Regions from separate parts of the Pseudomonas bambusae genome, predicted to be linked through region 3. Evidence: predicted binding sites of a transcription regulator. Region 3 holds the regulator's gene; each other region holds the start of a gene.

Region 1 (6,085 bases), 3.2 Mb from region 3:
GACCTGACCCTCGGCATGGTGGAAAAGGACCACGGCGCCGAGCTGGCGCGCAAGGTGTCGCAGCATCTGGTGCTCTATCATCGTCGCGCCGGCGGACAGTCGCAGCATTCGGCGATGTTGGAGATGAGCCCCAGCTCCGACCGCATCCAACTGTCGCTGGAGTACGCCCGCAAGCACCTGCGGCGGGAGCTGTCGGTGGAAGAGCTGGCTGACGCCGCCTGCCTGAGCCCGCGCCAGTTCAGCCGGTCATTTCGGGCGGAAACCGGCATGTCGCCCGCCAAGGCCGTGGAGAACCTGCGGCTGGAAACGGCCCGCCTGATGATGGAGCAGGGGCGTCACTCGCTGGAAGCGGTGGCCACAGAAACGGGATTCGGGGATCGGGAACGCATGCGTCGGGCGTTCATTCGTGTCTATGGGCAGTCACCCCAATCGCTGCGACGCAGTTTTGGCCCCGTGGTGGACGCGTTCTAACGTGCCACACGGCGCGTACCTGTGCACGGCCTCACCCTGTGGGGGTCGCCAGACGTCCCGGCGACACTGAACTTCTGTAGGAGCGAATTTATTCGCGAAGATTGACCAGCCGCTGGAAATGCATCAGCTGTACCGCCCCCTTCGCGAATAAATTCGCTCCCACAGGTTGAGGTCGCGTCAGGCCTCGGTCTCGAAGGCAACGCAGAACTTCTGTGGGAGCCAATTCATTCGCGAAAGAAGGATCAGGCGACGGAAATGCGTGGGCTGTACCGGCCCTTCGCGAATGAATTCGCTCCCACAGTTGAACCTGCGCCAGCCGCCAAACTTCGAGGCGAAACCGGCTTGTGTGGGATGCCGCCAAAAGGGATAGGTGGAAGATGAAACGGCCCCGAAGGGCCGTTATCAGAAGTCGTCGTCTTTGTCGAAGCGACGGGCTTCGCGCTGCAATTGGTACACGAACCGTTCGACCTGGCGTTGCACCAACCCGCTGATGTTGTGGAAGCGAACACCGGCGAAGGTGGTGTTGATCTTTTCTTCGAAGTGCAGGTATCGCAGTTCTACCGAGGTGCTCATGCTGCCGAAGGGCAGGGAGGCGATAAAGCGTTCGTAGACCTGACCCAGTTGCATACGTTCGGAGACGTCGCCTTCAAAGCGCAATTTGCAGCCGGTGGCCGAGACATCCAGCAGTTTGCCGCGCAACGGCGACTTGAGCTTGTCCCCGCCGATTTCGATGTCCACCAGCGAGGCCAGCTTCAATGCTGCGCGGAAGGCATTGCGGCGTTGGTGGTAAACGACTTCTTCAGGCAGCGGGCCACGGTAGCTGTGCGGCTCCTCGATGATGGTCATCTGCGCCTTCACTTCCCAGGCGATTCGCACGCCGTCGTGGAAGCCTTCGACGCGAAACGGCTCGCCATTGGCCAGATACCGTTCACCGTCGCGGGGAATCATTTCGTCGAGCGCGATCTCGTTGCTGTCGCGATCAACGTCGATGACATAGCTCTGGAAGCGCTGACTGCGCTCGTGAAAAGTGATGATCAGCGGATCATGACTTTCCATCAGCAACCGCATGTTGGCGGCAATTTCCAAAGGCGTGGTAAGTACCTTCGGGGGCTGCGGAACATCTTCCGCGCTTGAGGCATTCACGGTTTATCCATCTCCAGGCAAAAAACGACAGCGTGCGGCCGAGGCATTTTGCCATCATGTTGCACGCCTTGATACAAGAACTTACGCCTGGCTGAGCGGACGTGGTCTGGCCCTGCCTGATGTCGAACCCCGGCTGTCATAGAGCGTTGGAGTGTCGCCACCGTTGAGGATTCTGAGTTGCTGTGCCGTGGTCAGTTGCTGTAACTGAATCAGGCCGCCGTTCTGTTCATTGGCCGCTTGGCACTCGGCTATCAGTGCACTCAGTTCATCACCCGCTGTTAATAACGCCTCACCCACTGACGAGTGTTTAGCCACTTCCTCAAGTCCCGCTCGACTGGCGGGCAGGCCAAGACTCGACAACAGTTGCGAGCGTCTGCGTCCGTGCTGTTCGAGCACGATCACCAACGCCTGTTTCTGCGCCAGGATGTGTTCCATTTCGACCATATTGCGACCATGCAGCGCCAATGACTCGGCCTTCAGGATCTCCAGCAGATGCTGGGCTGGCGCAATATCGTCCGTGATCAGTTGAAGCAAAGTAGTGTCTTGCATCGCATGCCCTGGGATTTAAGCGTCCAGAAGCCCCTGCGCGGACCGGGGGCTAGCGCTGGGCTTCAAAATTAAGCATTTTGCTCGCAACACGGTTGCTGTCGACCTTGTAGCTGCCGTCGGCGATAGCCTGCTTCAACTCAGCGACACGGCTGCTGTTGACGACGGGCTGATCACGCAACGAATCAGTGATCTTCTGCAACTGTTGAGCTTCGCTGCTCAAATGTACTGTCTCGCCACTGCCGCTGACGCTTTCGGAAGTGCTGACCGTCGCCGCGGCGTCGGTTTTGCTGGATTCCTTGGCGTTAGGAGTACGTGTCGTACCTCCAACGGTGGTGGAACTATTCAAACGACTGAAGTCGATGACCATGATTGAAAACCTCTGGGTTCTAGGACGCTTGCCTTGGTTTCGGCCAAACCCGGAATAACTTTAGGGCCTATACGAAAACAGTCTCAAATGGACTGCGTATCAGGCGTATGGGTTCCGAGTGTAGGAAAAGCGCAAGCGTAGCGCCAGAGGACATCAGCGTTTACATAGGCACCTCGACCTGACCGGGGGCCACGATATTGGCCTTGATCACGCGTTTCGAATTCAGGTTTTTCACCCGTATCTGTTCGTTGAAGCCGCCATCCGAGAGGGCCTCGCCGGGCATGCGCACACTCATCGAGCCGCTGCGCGCACTGATGACCACCTGATCGCCCTTGTGCACCATTTGCGGCTGCTCCAAGTGAACGGGCGTCAGAATCTGATCGATGACCGTTGGTCGGACCACTTTCTGCCCGACCGCCTGATCGAGGGAATCAAGAAAGCCTTGCCCCAGCTGCCCTACGTCGCGTTCGCGCAGCGCCACATCGCCTTCAGAAACGATGGCATCTCGCTTCATTGGGCGGACCACCGTCACGACATTGCGAAACAGATGTACCTGGGCGGGCACGAACACCGTCCATGGAGCACTGCCTTCGCAGCGTACTTTGACGGTGACCCGGCCGATGGGTTGGGCGGGGCTTTCCAGTGACGCTGTCAAATCCTTGTCGCAATGCGCCATGCGCAAGCGAGGGTCGAGCTGCTTGACCTCGATCTCGTAACGACCGGCGGTCTGGCTGGTGGCCAAATAGTCTTCGACGGTGAATTCAAGAAAGCCCTGGGTGACGCCGATAAGTTGTTCAGGCAAGGTCACATTGTCCGCACGGCTGATCCCGGCGGCACAGAGCAGACACGCCGCCATGAGCAGGCTGACAAGACTGCGAAGGGCGGAGGCCGGGTGTCGGGATACTGTCGTTTGTGTGTTCATGACAGGTAAATAGCAAGGCCCGTGCCGCTTGCCGATGGGGCAGTGCGCAATTGGTCGTTTTGGGAAGGAGTGGGGCATGGCTGGTGTTTTGGATTCAGTGAACCAGCGCACTCAACTGGTAGGGCAGAACCGCCTTGAACTGCTGCTGTTCCGTCTGGATGGCAAGCAGTTGTATGGGATCAACGTGTTCAAGGTAAAAGAGGTGCTTCAGTGCCCAAAACTTACCCATATGCCCAAATCCAGTCCGATTGTGCGCGGAGTGGCAAATATTCGTGGCGGGACCATTCCGATCCTCGATCTGGCAATGGCAACGGGTGCGGCCCCGTTGGGCAGCGTTGACAATGCGTTCGTCATCATTACCGAATACAACACCAAGATTCAGGGCTTCCTGGTGCATTCGGTCGAACGCATCGTGAACATGAACTGGGAAGACATTCATCCGCCACCCAAGGGCACCGGTCGCGATCACTACCTCACGGCCGTGACGCGTCTGGACAACCAGTTGGTGGAAATCATCGACGTGGAGAAAATCCTCGCCGAAGTGGCGCCCGTGTCGGAAAACATTTCGGCGGGTGTGGTCAGTGCGGAAGTCCAGCACAAGGCCGTTTCCCTGCGAGTGCTGACGGTCGATGACTCCTCGGTGGCGCGCAAGCAGGTCACCCGTTGCCTGCAGACCGTGGGCGTTGAAGTCACGGCGTTGAACGACGGTCGTCAGGCGCTGGAGTTCCTGCGCAACCTGGTGAACGAGGGCAAGAAGCCCGAAGAAGAATTTCTGATGATGATCTCCGACATTGAAATGCCGGAGATGGACGGCTACACCTTGACTGCCGAGATCCGCAACGATCCGCGCATGCAGAAGCTGCACATCATCTTGCATACTTCGCTGTCTGGCGTCTTCAACCAGGCGATGGTGAAGAAGGTGGGCGCCGATGATTTCCTGGCCAAGTTCCGGCCGGACGATCTGGCAGCTAGAGTGGTAGAGCGTATCAAGGCGGCAGATATCAGTTGAGGAGGGGCGTTCCCTCCTGGCTGTTCACATGATTTGAGAGGCGGCATGTCTACAGGTAATTTGGATTTTGAACAGTTCCGGGTCTTCCTGGAAAAAGCCTGTGGCATTTTGCTGGGTGAAAATAAGCAGTATCTGGTGTCCAGCCGCCTGAACAAGCTGATGGAGCAGCAGGGCATCAAGTCGCTGGGTGAGTTGATCCAGCGTATCCAGAGCCAGCCCCGCAGTGGTTTGCGTGAGCAGGTGGTGGACGCGATGACCACCAACGAAACGTTGTGGTTTCGCGACACCTATCCGTTCGAGGTGCTCAAGAGCAAGGTCTTGCCGGAGCAGATCAAGGCCAGCCCTGGCTTGCGTCCACGCATCTGGTCGGCGGCCTGTTCGTCGGGGCAGGAGCCGTACTCGTTGTCGATGTCGATCGATGAGTTCGAGCGCAGCAATCCGGGGCAATTGAAGGCCGGTGCGCAGATCGTCGCGACGGACCTGTCGGGCAGCATGTTGAACAATTGCAAGACGGGCGAGTACGACAGCCTGGCGATTGGCCGTGGGCTCTCGCCCGATCGCCTGCAACGCTATTTCGATCAGAAAACGCCCGGCCGCTGGACCGTCAAGACGCCGATCAAAAGCCGGGTCGAGTTCCGTTCGTTCAACCTGCTGGACAGCTATGCGGCGCTGGGTAAATTCGACATCGTGTTTTGCCGGAACGTGTTGATCTACTTTTCCGCCGAGGTGAAGAAGGACATCCTGCTGCGCATTCATGCGACGCTAAAGCCGGGCGGGTATCTGTTCCTCGGGGCGTCGGAGGCATTGAACGGTTTGCCGGATCATTACCAGATGGTGCAGTGCAGCCCGGGGATCATTTACCAGGCCAAGTGATGGTGGGTTGGGCGATGGTCTTGAAACCCTGCTTCGGCGGGGTTTTTTTTTTGGGGCCTGTCGCCATTTCCCTGTAGGAGCGATTCATTCGCGAAAGATTGAAGGGCGACAGAGATGTCGCCTGTGCGGGCCTTTCGCGCATGAATTCGCTCCTACAGTTGAACTCACAGCGCGCCCCACCGGCAAAAAAACGACACCCCGCTTGCCGCTTTCCTCCCCGACAGCGGAAATCACTTGCCGCTTTTCTGGCATTGCCACGGTGCAAGTCCTTTGAAACCCCATGAATACGGGTGTTTTGGAAAGTGGCACGCCGCTTGCTATCTCTCTGTCACGAACATCTGGTCAACCGATAAAGGTTCCCGACATGAGCATCAGCTTCGAAAACGCACTGGGCATTCACGAGAAAGCGCTGAACTTCCGCGCCCAACGTGCCGAAGTGCTGGCCAACAACATCACCAACGCCGACACGCCTAACTACAAGGCGCGCGACCTGGATTTTTCCAAGGTGCTGGCGGCCGAGAGTGACAAGGCCAAGAACGGCACGTTCGCCTTGAACACCACCAACAGCCACCACATCGAAGCCAGTGGCATGGACGCCGGCGAAGCGAGCCTGCTGTACCGCACGCCGTCGCAGCCGTCGCTTGACCAGAACACCGTCGACACTCAGGTCGAGAACGCTAATTACGCGGAAAACGCCATTGGCTTCCAGGCCAGCTTCACCCTGCTCAACAGCAAGTTCAAAGGGCTGGTT
Region 2 (6,085 bases), 2.8 Mb from region 3:
CCCTGCGTCACGATGACGTCGCGCAAGGCGTGATCGACATCCTTGGCCATGTGCGTGGCATCACCGCAGACATAAAGGTGTGCCCCCTCCTGCAACCAGCGCCACAGCTCGGCGCCTTGTTGCCGAATGCGGTGCTGGACATAGATTTTTTCGGCCTGATCGCGGGAAAAAGCCAGGCTGAGTCGGGTCAGCAGCCCGTCCTTTTGCATCCCTTGCAGTTCATCGCGGTAGTAGAAATCGGTGGCCGCGTGCTGCTCGCCGAAGAACAGCCAGTTGGCGCCCCGATCCCCTCTCGCCTGCCGCTCTTGCAGGAAAGCCCGAAACGGCGCCACGCCGGTGCCCGGTCCGATCATGATCATCGGCACATCGCCGTCGCGGGGTGGGCGAAAGTGCTGCGTCGGTTGCAGGAAAATCGGCACCGGGCTGGCGTCCGCTCGATCGGCGAGAAAGGTCGAGGACACGCCTTTGCGTTGGCCGTACCGAACCGCAGACACCGTCAGATGGACCTCGTCGGGATGGGCTTTTGAACTGGAGGCGATGGAATACAGGCGCGGCTGCAAAGGTTTGAGCTGTTCCAGTAGCGCCTGCGCTGAGCACTGGATCGGATATTCGCGCAGCACATCTGCGAGCTGCCGCCCCCATAACCAGCTTTTCAGCTCGCCCCTGAGGGATTCACCGAGCAGGACCTTCAGTTCCTGACTGCCGCTGCGCTCGGCAATGAAATTCAGCATCTCCGGAGTGGGCCGGGCGATTTCCAGATGCTCGGTCAACGCGTGCCGCAGCGAAACCTCCCCGGCCTTGGCGACGTGCACCGCTTGCTCGCCCTTGAGCTGTGTGAGATCGAGCATTTCATCGACCAGCGCAGGGCAGTTGCGCGGCCACACACCCAAGGCATCGCCCGCTTCATAGGTCATGCCCGAATCCCCGAGCGTGAGCGCGAACTGGCGCGTGTCTTTGCTTGCGCCCTGCCCGTTCAAGCGCCGATTGATCGAGAGCCGGGCGTAATGAGGACGTGTGCGAGTCGGCTGATCGCTGATCGTTTCCTGCACCTCGGCAGCAGGCAGCTCCAGCTCCAGCGCCTGCTGCAATGCCTTGAACCACATTTCGCCCGACGCCTGAAAATCCCCGTCACAATCGACCCGGTTCACCAGCGGCGTTGCGCCCAGTTCCGACAAGCGCTGATCAAGATTCCGACCGTGCTGGCAGAAGCGGTCATAACTCGGATCGCCCAACGCCAACACGGCGTAGCGCAGCGATTCCAGTCGCTGTTGTTGCGCACTCAGGGCCTGCCAGAAACCTTGGCCGTTGTCTGGAGAGTCGCCGTCGCCGAAGGTGCTGCTGATCAGCGCGATGTTGCTGACTTCACCCAAGCGCTTCGCCGAAAAACTGTCCATCGCCGACACTTGAACCGGCACGCCTGCCGAGCGCAAACGTGAGCCGAAACCTTTGGCCAACGTCTCGGCATTGCCGGTCTGCGAGGCCCACAACAGGGTCAAGAGTGGCTCGCCCTCAGCCTCGTCCACGGCGTCATCTTCTGTCTGCGGCAGGTCGAGAAAGCGATGACCGATCAGCTCGACCTTTTTCAATGCAACCGCGCAGAACTTGAATTCCGGCTGCCGGGAAATCGGGTCGATGGCGTCGCTGGTCACAACGTTTATAGCGAGGTGTTCACCGTACACGTCATTCCAGTGAAACGGCGCGAAGCAATTGCCGGGACGCACGCGGTCGGTGATCACGGCGGGCAACACGGCGTGGCCTCTCGCTGAGCGGATTTCCACCGCATCCTTGTCGGCGATGCCCAACGCAGCGGCGTCGTCCGGGTGAATCTCGACGAAGGGGCCGGGGTTGAGTTTGTTCAGGGTCGCGACCTTGCCGGTCTTGGTCAGCGTGTGCCATTGGTGCTGCACGCGGCCCGTGTTGAGCACCATCGGAAAGGTATCGTTGGGCAGTTCGGCGGGCGGCATGTGCGGACGCGGCAGAAACACCGCCTTGCCGTTTTCGGTGGCAAACACAATGGCGGGACGCTGGCCGCTCTCGTCCTGTTTCAGCGTCTGACTGACGCCATCGTTTAGGTAACGATTCGGGTTGCGGGTGCCTGGGTCGTCCGGCGCGCAGGGCCATTGCAGTGGCTGTTGGCGCAAGCGCGCATAGCTGGCGCCACGAATGTCGTAGCCGGTTTTCGGGTTCCAGGCCTGTTTGATTTCCTCGAACACGTCTTCCGCCGAGGTGTAGCCGAAGGCGTCGGCAAAGCCCATTTCACAGGCCACGTGGGCGATGATTTGCCAGTCGGGCAAGGCCTCTCCCGGCGCATCGACGGCCTTTTGCGTGAGGTTCAGGTTGCGCTCGGAGTTGATCATCACCCCTTCGGATTCTGCCCATAGCGCGCCCGGCAGAAGAATGTCAGCGTAGCGGTTGGTTTCGGTGTCGAGGAAGGCGTCCTGAGTAATGACCAATTCGGCAGACTGCAACGCTTCGATCACCGTAGCGCGGTTGGCGACGCTGGCGACCGGGTTGGTGCAGATAATCCAGCAGGCTTTGATCGCGCCGTCGCGCATCTGCTCGAACATATCGATGGTGCCGCCGCCAACGGTCTGGCCGAGGCTACTCTGGGGGATCGACCACAGCGCTTCTATAAAGGAACGGTCCTGTTCAACGAGGACCGAGCGCTGTCCGGGAAGTCCCGGCCCCATGTAGCCCATTTCCCTACCGCCCATGGCATTGGGCTGGCCGGTCAGGGAGAACGGGCCACTGCCCGGCTGGCAAATCGCGCCGGTCGCCAAGTGCAGGTTGCACAACGCGTTGGTGTTCCAGGTGCCATGGGTGCTCTGGTTCAGGCCCATGGTCCAGCAGCTCATCCAGTCCGGCGCCAGGCCGATCATCGCAGCCGCCTGACGAATATCGGCCTCGGCCAGTCCCGTCATTCGCGCCACATGGGCGGGCGTGTAATCGGCCAGAAACGATGGCATCGCCTCCCAGCCCTGGGTATAGGACGCGATGAAGTCGGCATCAATATCGCCATTTTCGTACAGCAGGTGCAGCAGGCCGTTGAGCAACGCGAGGTCAGTCCCCGGCTTGATCTGCAAAAACAGGTCGGCTTTGTCCGCCGTGGCACTGCGACGGGGATCGACGACAATCAGCTTCGCCCCCGCCTTGACCCGATCCATCATGCGCAGGAACAGGATCGGGTGACAGTCGGCCATGTTCGCGCCGATCACGAAAAACAGGTCGGCCTTATCGAAATCGTCGTAGGAACCGGGCGGGCCATCGGCGCCCAGCGACAGCTTGTACCCGCTGCCCGCACTGGCCATGCACAGCCGTGAGTTGGACTCGATGTTGTGGGTGCGCACGAAACCCTTGGCCAGTTTGTTGGCCAGGTATTGCGCTTCAAGGGACATTTGCCCGGAGACATAAAAGGCCAGCGCGTCCGGACCGTCGCGATCGAGGATCGTGCGCAGGCGCTGAGCGGTTTCGCGGATCGCCACGTCGATGGGTGTGCGCACGGGGTCTTGGCGGCGCTCGTGACGCAGGTAAGCTGACTCCATGCGTCCGGATTCGGCAATCGCCTGGCCGCAGGTGGTGCCCTTGGTGCACAGGCGACCGTGGTTGGTGGGGTGGTCTTTGTCGCCGCTGACCTTGATCACGCGGTTATCTTCGACCTGCATGACGATGCCGCAGCCGACGCCGCAATAAGGACACACACTTCGCACGCTGCTGCTCGCCATCTGCACGTTTCCCGAGGCCAAAAAAAAGGCGCCCTGTCCTCCTCCGTCTTTAGAACGGGGAGTACACGGCGCCTTTGTCGTGAAGGACGGCAATCTGCGTTGATTGCCTTTGCAGGTGACATTGCAAGGGACAGGCCAGCGGGTTGAATATCGCCGGGAGGGGCGCAGGCGCTCGGCGATGGAGGCTTTGGGCGTGCTGCCGCGGGCACGGCGTGCTGCCACAGGTTGGGGCGATTGGGGCGAAATCGCACCGATTGCGTGCCGGTCGATCACCGTGTAGGAGCGTGGCTTGTCCCGCGATCGGCGACGCAGTCGACGTGAAAATTGGCGACTCTGTCCTGTCAGATACACCGTATTGGCCGGGTTTGCTGCCGCTGCGCGCCAGATCGCGGGACAAGCCGCGCTCCTACAACCGTCCCTGCGCCAGCGGTATGGCACACCCATTGCTACATCCCTTCCAAGTCCAGCCACACATGCGCGGCTGGCGGCTCTGGCGGGTCAACGACGATCTGCCGCCGGGCTCAGCACGTTGCCGGCGACACCGCTGTCGCGACAACCCATAAAGAACAGGCAAAGGCGCCTGGAACCGAGAGGTTCCGGGCGCCTTTTTTTGCGTTTGAAAAACCTGATTGGCTTAGGCCGGGAATCGATATGAACACTACTGTCGCCTCGCTTGATGATCTGCAAACCCTGATCGTGGTCGGCAACGGGATGGTCGGTCATCACTGCGTCGAGCAACTGATCGCCGCCGGTGCCCTCTCGCGCTATCGCGTTCACGTCTTCGGCGAGGAAGGCCAGCGCGCCTACGACCGCGTGCACCTGTCCGAGTATTTCGGCGGTCGGGATGCCGAGTCGCTGGCACTGAGCGACGCCTCGTTATATGAACAGCTCGGGCTGACCCTGCATCTGGGCGTGCCGGTGCTGGAGATTGACCGGGTGCGCCGCGAGGTGATCACCGCCCAAGGTTGCTTCGGCTACGACAAGCTGGTGCTGGCGACCGGGTCTTACCCTTTCGTGCCGCCCATCGAAGGCGCCGAGGGTCATTCGCGTCTGGTCTATCGCACGCTGGACGACCTGGACACCATTCGCGCCGCTGCCTGTCAGGCGAAGCGCGGGGTGGTGGTGGGCGGCGGCTTGCTCGGCCTCGAGGCCGCGAACGCGCTGAAATCCTTGGGTCTGGAAGCCCACGTCGTCGAATTCGCCCCGCGCCTGATGCCGGTGCAACTGGACGACTTCGGCGGCGCGGCCTTGAAAGCCCGCATCGAAGCTCTGGGCGTGGGTGTGCATCTTTCCCGCGCCACGCAGTCGATCAGCAAGGGTGAGCAGTACCGTTATCGGATGAATTTCGCAGGCGACGAATTTCTCGAAACCGACTTGATCGTATTTTCCGCAGGCATTCGTCCGCAAGACGCCCTCGCCCGCCACTGCGCGCTGGAACTCGGTCCACGGGGTGGCATCGCCATCGACGAACATTGCCGCACCAGCGATGCCGACATATTCGCCATCGGAGAATGCGCGGCCTGGAACGGCAGCGTGTTCGGCCTGGTCGCGCCGGGGTATCAGATGGCGCGCAATGTCGCCGCGCAATTGTGCGATCTGGACGCCGAGCCATTCTTCGGTGCCGACATGTCCACCAAGCTCAAGCTGCTGGGCGTAGACGTCGGTTCGATTGGTGACGCCCATGGCGCGCTGACCGGCGCACGCAGCTACCGCTTCATCGACGAAGCCACGGCCAGTTATCGTCGTCTGGTGGTTTCCGCCGATGGCAAACAGGTGCTCGGCGCCGTGCTGGTGGGCGACAACAGCTATTACGACACCCTGCTGCAATACGCGCAGAACGGCATCAAGCTGCCTGCCGACCCGTCGAGCCTGATCATGCCGCAAAGCGCAGGCGTGCCGACGCTGGGCGCCGACGCATTGCCCGCCACCGCGACCATCTGCTCCTGCCACAACGTCAGCAAGGCCGCGATCTGTTCGGCCATCGACGGCGGCTGCACCGACCTCGCCGGACTCAAAGCCTGCACCAAGGCGGCGACCGGGTGCGGCGGGTGTGCGGCGCTGCTGAAAAGTGTCTTCGAACACGAACTGACGGCCCGTGGCGTGGCCGTGGACAAGAGCCTGTGCGAACACTTCGCCTACACCCGGCAGGAGCTGTACGCCTTCGCACGGGTGGAAAACATCGAGACGTTCGAGCACATGCTAGCTCTCCACGGCAAAGGCCATCTTGGTTGCGACATCTGCAAGCCAGCGGTCGGCTCGATCCTTGCGTCTTGCTGGAACAAGCCGATCATGGACCCATCCCTGGTGCCGTTGCAGGACACCAACGACACGTTCATGGCCAACATGCAGAAGAACGGCACCTA
Region 3 (6,085 bases):
GCGATTGTTGCAGGACCTGACCCAAGCGTTCGGTCAGGTAGACGGAGCGGTGGTGTCCGCCGGTGCAGCCAATGGCAATGGTAACGTAGGCGCGGTTGCTGGCAGCGAAGCGCGGCAGCCACTTGGTCAGGTATGACGAGATGTCCTGGAACATCTCTTCGACATCGGGTTGCGCGGCCAGATAGTCCGCCACCGGCTGGTCGAGTCCCGATTGCTCACGCAGTTCGGGTTTCCAGTAGGGGTTGGGCAGGCAGCGCACGTCGAACACCAGATCCGCGTCCACGGGCATGCCGCGTTTGAAGCCAAAGGATTCAATGAGGAAAGCGGTGCCGGGTTCGGGTTTGTTCAGCAGACGCAGCTTCAACGTGTCGCGCAGCTGATAAAGGTTCAGGTGGGTCGTATCGATGGTCAGATCGGCCAGGTCGATGATCGGCCCCAGTAAGGTTTTTTCATCTCGAATCGCTTCGGCCAGCGAGCGCGTGGCATTGCTCAGCGGATGGCGGCGGCGCGTTTCAGAGAAGCGCTTGAGCAGTGTGGACTCTTCAGCGTCGAGGAACAGCACGTCGCACTGAATGTGGCGAGCGCGGACCTCTTCGAGCATTCGCGGAAAACGGGTCAGGTGGCTGGGCACGTTCCGGGCGTCGATAGAGACCGCTAACAACGGCTCAGCGAGTTCGGTATTGATCAGTGCGCGCTCGGCAAGCTCGGGGAGCAGGCCTGCCGGCAGGTTATCGACGCAGTAGAAACCGCTGTCTTCGAGAACATCGAGGGCCGTGCTCTTGCCGGAGCCGGAGCGACCGCTGACGATGATCATGCGCATGATCAGTGACCGTTCTGGACGTTGAGCACGACGTTGTAAAGCTCTTCGCTGCTCTTGGCACCACGCAGGCTGGCGCGCACGTCAGCGCGGTCAAGCATGCTGGCGATCTGACGCAGCAGTTCGAGGTGGGCGTCGGTGGCCGCTTCCGGGACGAGCAGCACGAACAGCAGATCCACAGGCGCGCCGTCGATGGCGTCGAAGTCCACCGGGCGTTCCAGGTGCAGCACCGCGCTCACAGGCGCCGTGCAGCCTTTCAGGCGGCAATGGGGGATCGCGATGCCGTTACCAAACCCGGTGGAGCCGAGTTTTTCACGGGCGATAAGGCTTTCGTAGACGGTTTGCCAGTCGAATTCGGGCACTTGTTGCCCGATCAGTTTGGCAATCTCTTCGAGAACGGCTTTTTTACTGCCGCCTGGCACGTTCACGAGGGAACGGCCAGGGGTCAGGATATTTTCAAGTCGGATCATGGATGGGGAGTGTCAGCGAGCTGCCGCACCTTTGAGGATGCTTTGCTGCTTTTCCTTATGCTTGAGCAATTGTCTGTCGAGCTTGTCAGTGAGCAGGTCGATCGCCGCGTACATGTCATCATGTTCGGCATTGGCAACGACCTCTCCACCGTGGATATGCAGGGTGGCCTCGATCTTCTGTTTGAGCTTCTCGACGGCCATCGTCACCTGCACGTTCGTAATCTTGTCAAAATGCCCTTCGAGCTTTTTCAGCTTCAGCTCGATGTATTCGCGCAGGGGCTTGGTCACTTCCAGTTGGTGTCCACTGATGTTGACTTGCATACAGCTTCTCCTTCGTTGCCAGTGCATTAAGAGGCAGGCTTGGTTGCCTGCCACTGGAACGCTGTGGCTTGTGACCTCTACATCAGTCGCTTGCGTTCGCTGGACGGCGCGATTCCTAAGGACTCGCGGTACTTGGCGACTGTGCGACGGGCCACTTGAATGCCTTGTGCCTCCAGTAAACCAGCGATCTTGCTGTCACTCAACGGCTTTTTCTGATTTTCCGCAGCAACCAGTTTTTTGATGATTGCGCGAATGGCAGTGGACGAGCATTCGCCGCCTTCGGAGGTGCTGACGTGGCTGGAAAAGAAATACTTCAGTTCGTAAATACCACGGGGTGTATGCATGAATTTCTGCGTGGTGACGCGTGAAATCGTCGATTCGTGCATGCCCACCGCCTCGGCGATGTCGTGCAGCACCAACGGCTTCATCGCCTCATCGCCATACTCCAGAAAGCCCCGCTGATGCTCGACGATTTGGGTCGCCACTTTCATCAGGGTTTCGTTACGGCTTTGCAGGCTTTTGATGAACCAGCGGGCTTCTTGCAACTGGTTGCGCATGAAGGTGTTGTCGGCGCTTGTGTCGGCGCGGCGCACGAAACCGGCGTATTGCGGATTCACCCGAAGGCGGGGAACGGCTTCCTGATTGAGTTCGACCAGCCAGCGCTCATTGTGCTTGCGCACGATGACATCTGGCACTACGTATTCGGCTTCGGTGGATTCGATCTGCGAGCCAGGGCGTGGGTTGAGGCTCTGGACCAGTTCGATGACCTGGCGCAGATCATCTTCCTTGATCTTCATGCGCCGCATCAGCTGCGCGTAGTCACGGCTGCCAAGCAGGTCGATGTAGTCGCTGACCAGTCGCTGGGCTTCGGCGAGCCATTTGGTCTTGGCCGGAAGCTGGCGCAGTTGCAGCAACAAGCACTCGCTAAGCGTGCGGGCGCCGACGCCAGCCGGCTCGAATTGCTGGATGCGGTGCAGCACGGCTTCGATTTCGTCCAGCTCGATGTCGAGTTCCGGGTCGAAGGCGTCCAGCAGCTCTTCCAGGGATTCGTCGAGGTAACCCTGATTGTTGATGCAGTCAATCAGCGTGACGGCGATCAAACGATCGGTATCCGACATCGGTGCCAGGTTCAGTTGCCAAAGCAGATGGCTTTGCAAGCTCTCGCCCGCCGACGTGCGCGTGGTGAAATCCCACTCGTCATCGTCATTGCTGGGCAGGCTGCTGGCGCTCGTCTGGTAGACATCCTCCCAGGCCGTATCGACGGGCAGTTCGTTGGGAATACGCTCGCTTTCGCTCCATTCGCCGTCTTCGAGATTGTCGACGGTGGGCGCGGATTCCTGGTAGGTCGGTTCCTGTACGTCAGGGTTGGGCTTTTGCTCGATATTGTCGGCCATGGGGTCGGCATTATCGAAATCGTCGCCTTCTTCCTGGCGCTCCAGCATCGGATTGGACTCCAGTGCCTCCTGAATTTCCTGTTGGAGATCCAGCGTCGACAGTTGGAGTAAGCGGATGGCCTGTTGCAGCTGCGGTGTCATCGTCAGCTGCTGGCCCATTCTCAAGACTAGCGAAGGTTTCATGGCAGGGGCTTAACACCTTATTCGCCGGCGCACATGGGCGCCATCCACTACTAGGGGCGCCGAGGCGCCAACTTAAGCAAATTATATGCCTGAACCCGGAGTGTTTGCCTAGGGTGTAATGACAATTTATGCGAGGTTGGCGATGAGGCGCATGCTGCGTTCGCCGACCAACCCCTTGCCATTGCGTGGTTTACAGGCGGAACTCGTGACCGAGATACACTTCCTTGACCAACTGGTTGGCCAGGATGGTTTCGGAATCGCCTTCTGCAATCAGTTGCCCATCGTTGACGATGTAAGCCGTTTCGCAGATGTCGAGTGTCTCACGGACGTTGTGGTCGGTGATCAGAACGCCGATACCCTTCGCCTTGAGATGGTAGATGATCTGCTTGATATCGCCCACGGAGATGGGGTCGACGCCCGCGAAGGGTTCGTCCAGCAGAATGAATTTCGGCGACGTCGCCAGTGCGCGTGCGATTTCCACTCGGCGGCGTTCGCCACCGGACAGGCTCATCCCGAGGTTGTCGCGGATGTGTGTGATATGGAATTCCTGCAGCAAGCTTTCCAGCTCTTTGCGGCGTCCTGCGCGATCGAGCTCCTTGCGGGTCTCGAGGATCGCCATGATGTTGTCCGACACCGACAGCTTGCGGAAGATCGACGCTTCCTGCGGCAGATAGCCGATACCGGCGCGAGCACGGCCATGCATCGGCTGGTGGCTCACGTCCTGGTCGTCGATCAGCACGCGGCCCTGATCGGCCTGAACCAGGCCGACGATCATGTAGAAGCACGTTGTCTTGCCTGCGCCGTTAGGGCCCAGGAGACCGACGATCTGGCCGCTGTCGATGGACAGGCTGACGTCACGTACGACTTGGCGGCTTTTGTAAGCCTTGGCCAAGTGTTGGGCTTTCAGCGTTGCCATTAAGGGGCCTTCTGCTGGTCGGTTTTCTTTTTCGGCTGGATCACCATGTCGACGCGAGGACGCGCTTCGGTCACCTTACTGCCGGTGGCGCGGCCAGCGCTGGCAAGTTTTCTCACCGTGTCATAGACGATCTTCTCGCCCTGAGTCACGTTGTTGTCCTTGTCGACTACCTTGGCCTTGTCGATCAATACGATGCGGTTTTGCGGCGCATGGTACTGGATCGTCACGCCCCAGCCCTGCACGGGTTTCGGGTCGCCGGCGGTCTGCAGTTGCTCGAAATACGCAAGGTTGCCGACAGAGGTCACGACATCGATATCACCAGCAGGGGTGCGAGTCATGGTCACCTTGTTGCCGGTAACCTTCATCGAACCCTGGGTGATGATCACGTTACCGGTGTAGGTGGCGATGCCTTGCTTGTCGTCCAGTTGGGCGTCATCGGCTTGAACACGGATGGGCTGATCCTGATCGTTCGGCAGAGCCCAGGCGCTCACGCTTCCCAGTGCTGCGCCCAGGCCAAGCAAAATAGGGAGGGTTTTAAGGAGCCTCATACTGTCCTCTTGCGTTCGATAGCAGGTGTATCCTGCTTTCTTTTAGATAGGCTTTCATACCCGTACCGGTGCTCACACCGTTGAAACCGTCGATTCTAACGGGTTGCGCGGTTTCCGCATATTGCTTCTGAGGGAAGACAGTCATGCGGGTGCTGGTGATGATCGTGGTGCGGTTCTTTTCGTCCGTGCGGTTGATGCGAACCTTGTCGATCAGCTCGACATGATCGCCTCCTGGCGACACTTCGGCGCGCACGCTCTGCACGTGCCAGGGAAACTCCGATCCGCGAAACATCTGCAAAACCGGGGTCGTCATCAGGGTTACGTCGGTGGCCTTGAGGTGCTCGACCTTGTCGGCGGTCATGTCATATTGCATTGACCCATCCGGCAGGTACTGGATGCTGTGCGCGTTCATCGCGTAATAATCGATGGCGTTCTCATCCACGGCCGCTTTGGGTTGATCCATGAAGCTTTCCGGGCTGATGTTCCAATAGCCGGCCGCTGCAAGCAGTACCGCCAGCACACCGAAGATCAGGAACGTACGAATTCTTTTGCTCAGCATAAATGCACTTCTATAAGTAGGCGGCGTGGGCCGCTTCGAGGTTGTCCTGAGCTGTCAGGATCAACTCGCAGAATTCCCGGGCGGCGCCTTCGCCGCCTCGTGCCTGGGTCGTGCCATGCGCATGCTGGCGGACAAATCCGGCGGCATTGGCCACAGCCATGCCCAGACCGACACGGCGGATCACCGGCAGGTCAGGCAGGTCATCACCCAGATAGGCGACCTGTTCGTAGCTTAGGTTCAGTTGCTGCAAAAGCTCGTCGAGCACCACCAGTTTGTCTTCGCGTCCCTGATAAAGATGCGCGATGCCCAGGTTTTTGGCGCGGCGTTCGACCACCGGCGTCTTGCGGCCGCTGATGATAGCGGTGATCACCCCCGAGTTGATCAGCATCTTGATGCCCTGGCCATCGAGGGTATTGAAGGTCTTGAACTCGCTGCCGTCTTCCAGAAAATACAGTCGGCCATCGGTCAGCACGCCATCGACATCGAAGACGGCCAGCTTGATGCCTTTGCCGCGCTGCATCAATTCGCTGTTGTTGAGGTTGTCGGCGCTCATTTACATCACTCCCGCACGCAGCAGATCCTGAAGGTTGAACGCACCCACCGGGCAGTCGTTCCCGTCGACAACGATCAGCGCACTGATCTTGTTGTCTTCCATGATTTTCAGCGCTTCGGCTGCCAGCATGTCGGCACGGACGGTTTTACCGTGAACGGTCATGACGTCATCGATGGTCGCTTGGCGGATGTCGATGTCGCGGTCCAGGGTCCGGCGCAAATCGCCGTCGGTGAAGATCCCTGCCAGTCGGCCATCGGCTTCGACAATGGCGGTCATGCCCAGGCCCTTGCGGGTCATTTCCATCAGCGAATCACGCAATGGCGT

Evidence for each region. The regulator sigma-54, encoded in region 3, starts transcription at its own class of promoters, with help from an activator protein. The targets are predictions, from matches to a motif close to ANTGGCATNNANNTTGCTNT.
Region 1: the regulator sigma-54 is predicted to act here: its motif matches at 3,462-3,481, upstream of flgA (flagellar basal body P-ring formation chaperone FlgA).
Region 2: the regulator sigma-54 is predicted to act here: its motif matches at 4,153-4,172, upstream of nirB (nitrite reductase large subunit NirB).

Annotation. Positions count from the first base shown of each region.
Region 1 covers NZ_CP151650.1:4,789,094-4,795,178, reverse strand. Annotated here, with positions in the region: gene AAEO81_RS21875 (GlxA family transcriptional regulator) at 1-471, shown strand, start outside; gene AAEO81_RS21870 (flagellar brake protein) at 874-1,614, opposite strand; gene AAEO81_RS21865 (flagellar protein FlgN) at 1,696-2,163, opposite strand; gene flgM (flagellar biosynthesis anti-sigma factor FlgM) at 2,213-2,530, opposite strand; gene flgA (flagellar basal body P-ring formation chaperone FlgA) at 2,691-3,386, opposite strand; gene AAEO81_RS21850 (chemotaxis protein CheV) at 3,529-4,461, shown strand; gene cheR (protein-glutamate O-methyltransferase CheR) at 4,507-5,334, shown strand; gene flgB (flagellar basal body rod protein FlgB) at 5,699-6,085, shown strand, end outside.
Region 2 covers NZ_CP151650.1:5,275,586-5,281,670, forward strand. Annotated here, with positions in the region: gene AAEO81_RS23915 (bifunctional nitrate reductase/sulfite reductase flavoprotein subunit alpha) at 1-3,722, opposite strand, end outside; gene nirB (nitrite reductase large subunit NirB) at 4,374-6,085, shown strand, end outside.
Region 3 covers NZ_CP151650.1:1,323,127-1,329,211, forward strand. Annotated here, with positions in the region: gene rapZ (RNase adapter RapZ) at 1-820, opposite strand, end outside; gene ptsN (PTS IIA-like nitrogen regulatory protein PtsN) at 823-1,287, opposite strand; gene raiA (ribosome-associated translation inhibitor RaiA) at 1,300-1,608, opposite strand; gene AAEO81_RS05990 (RNA polymerase factor sigma-54) at 1,686-3,185, opposite strand; gene lptB (LPS export ABC transporter ATP-binding protein) at 3,376-4,101, opposite strand; gene lptA (lipopolysaccharide transport periplasmic protein LptA) at 4,101-4,649, opposite strand; gene lptC (LPS export ABC transporter periplasmic protein LptC) at 4,636-5,208, opposite strand; gene AAEO81_RS06010 (HAD family hydrolase) at 5,219-5,728, opposite strand; gene AAEO81_RS06015 (KpsF/GutQ family sugar-phosphate isomerase) at 5,762-6,085, opposite strand, start outside.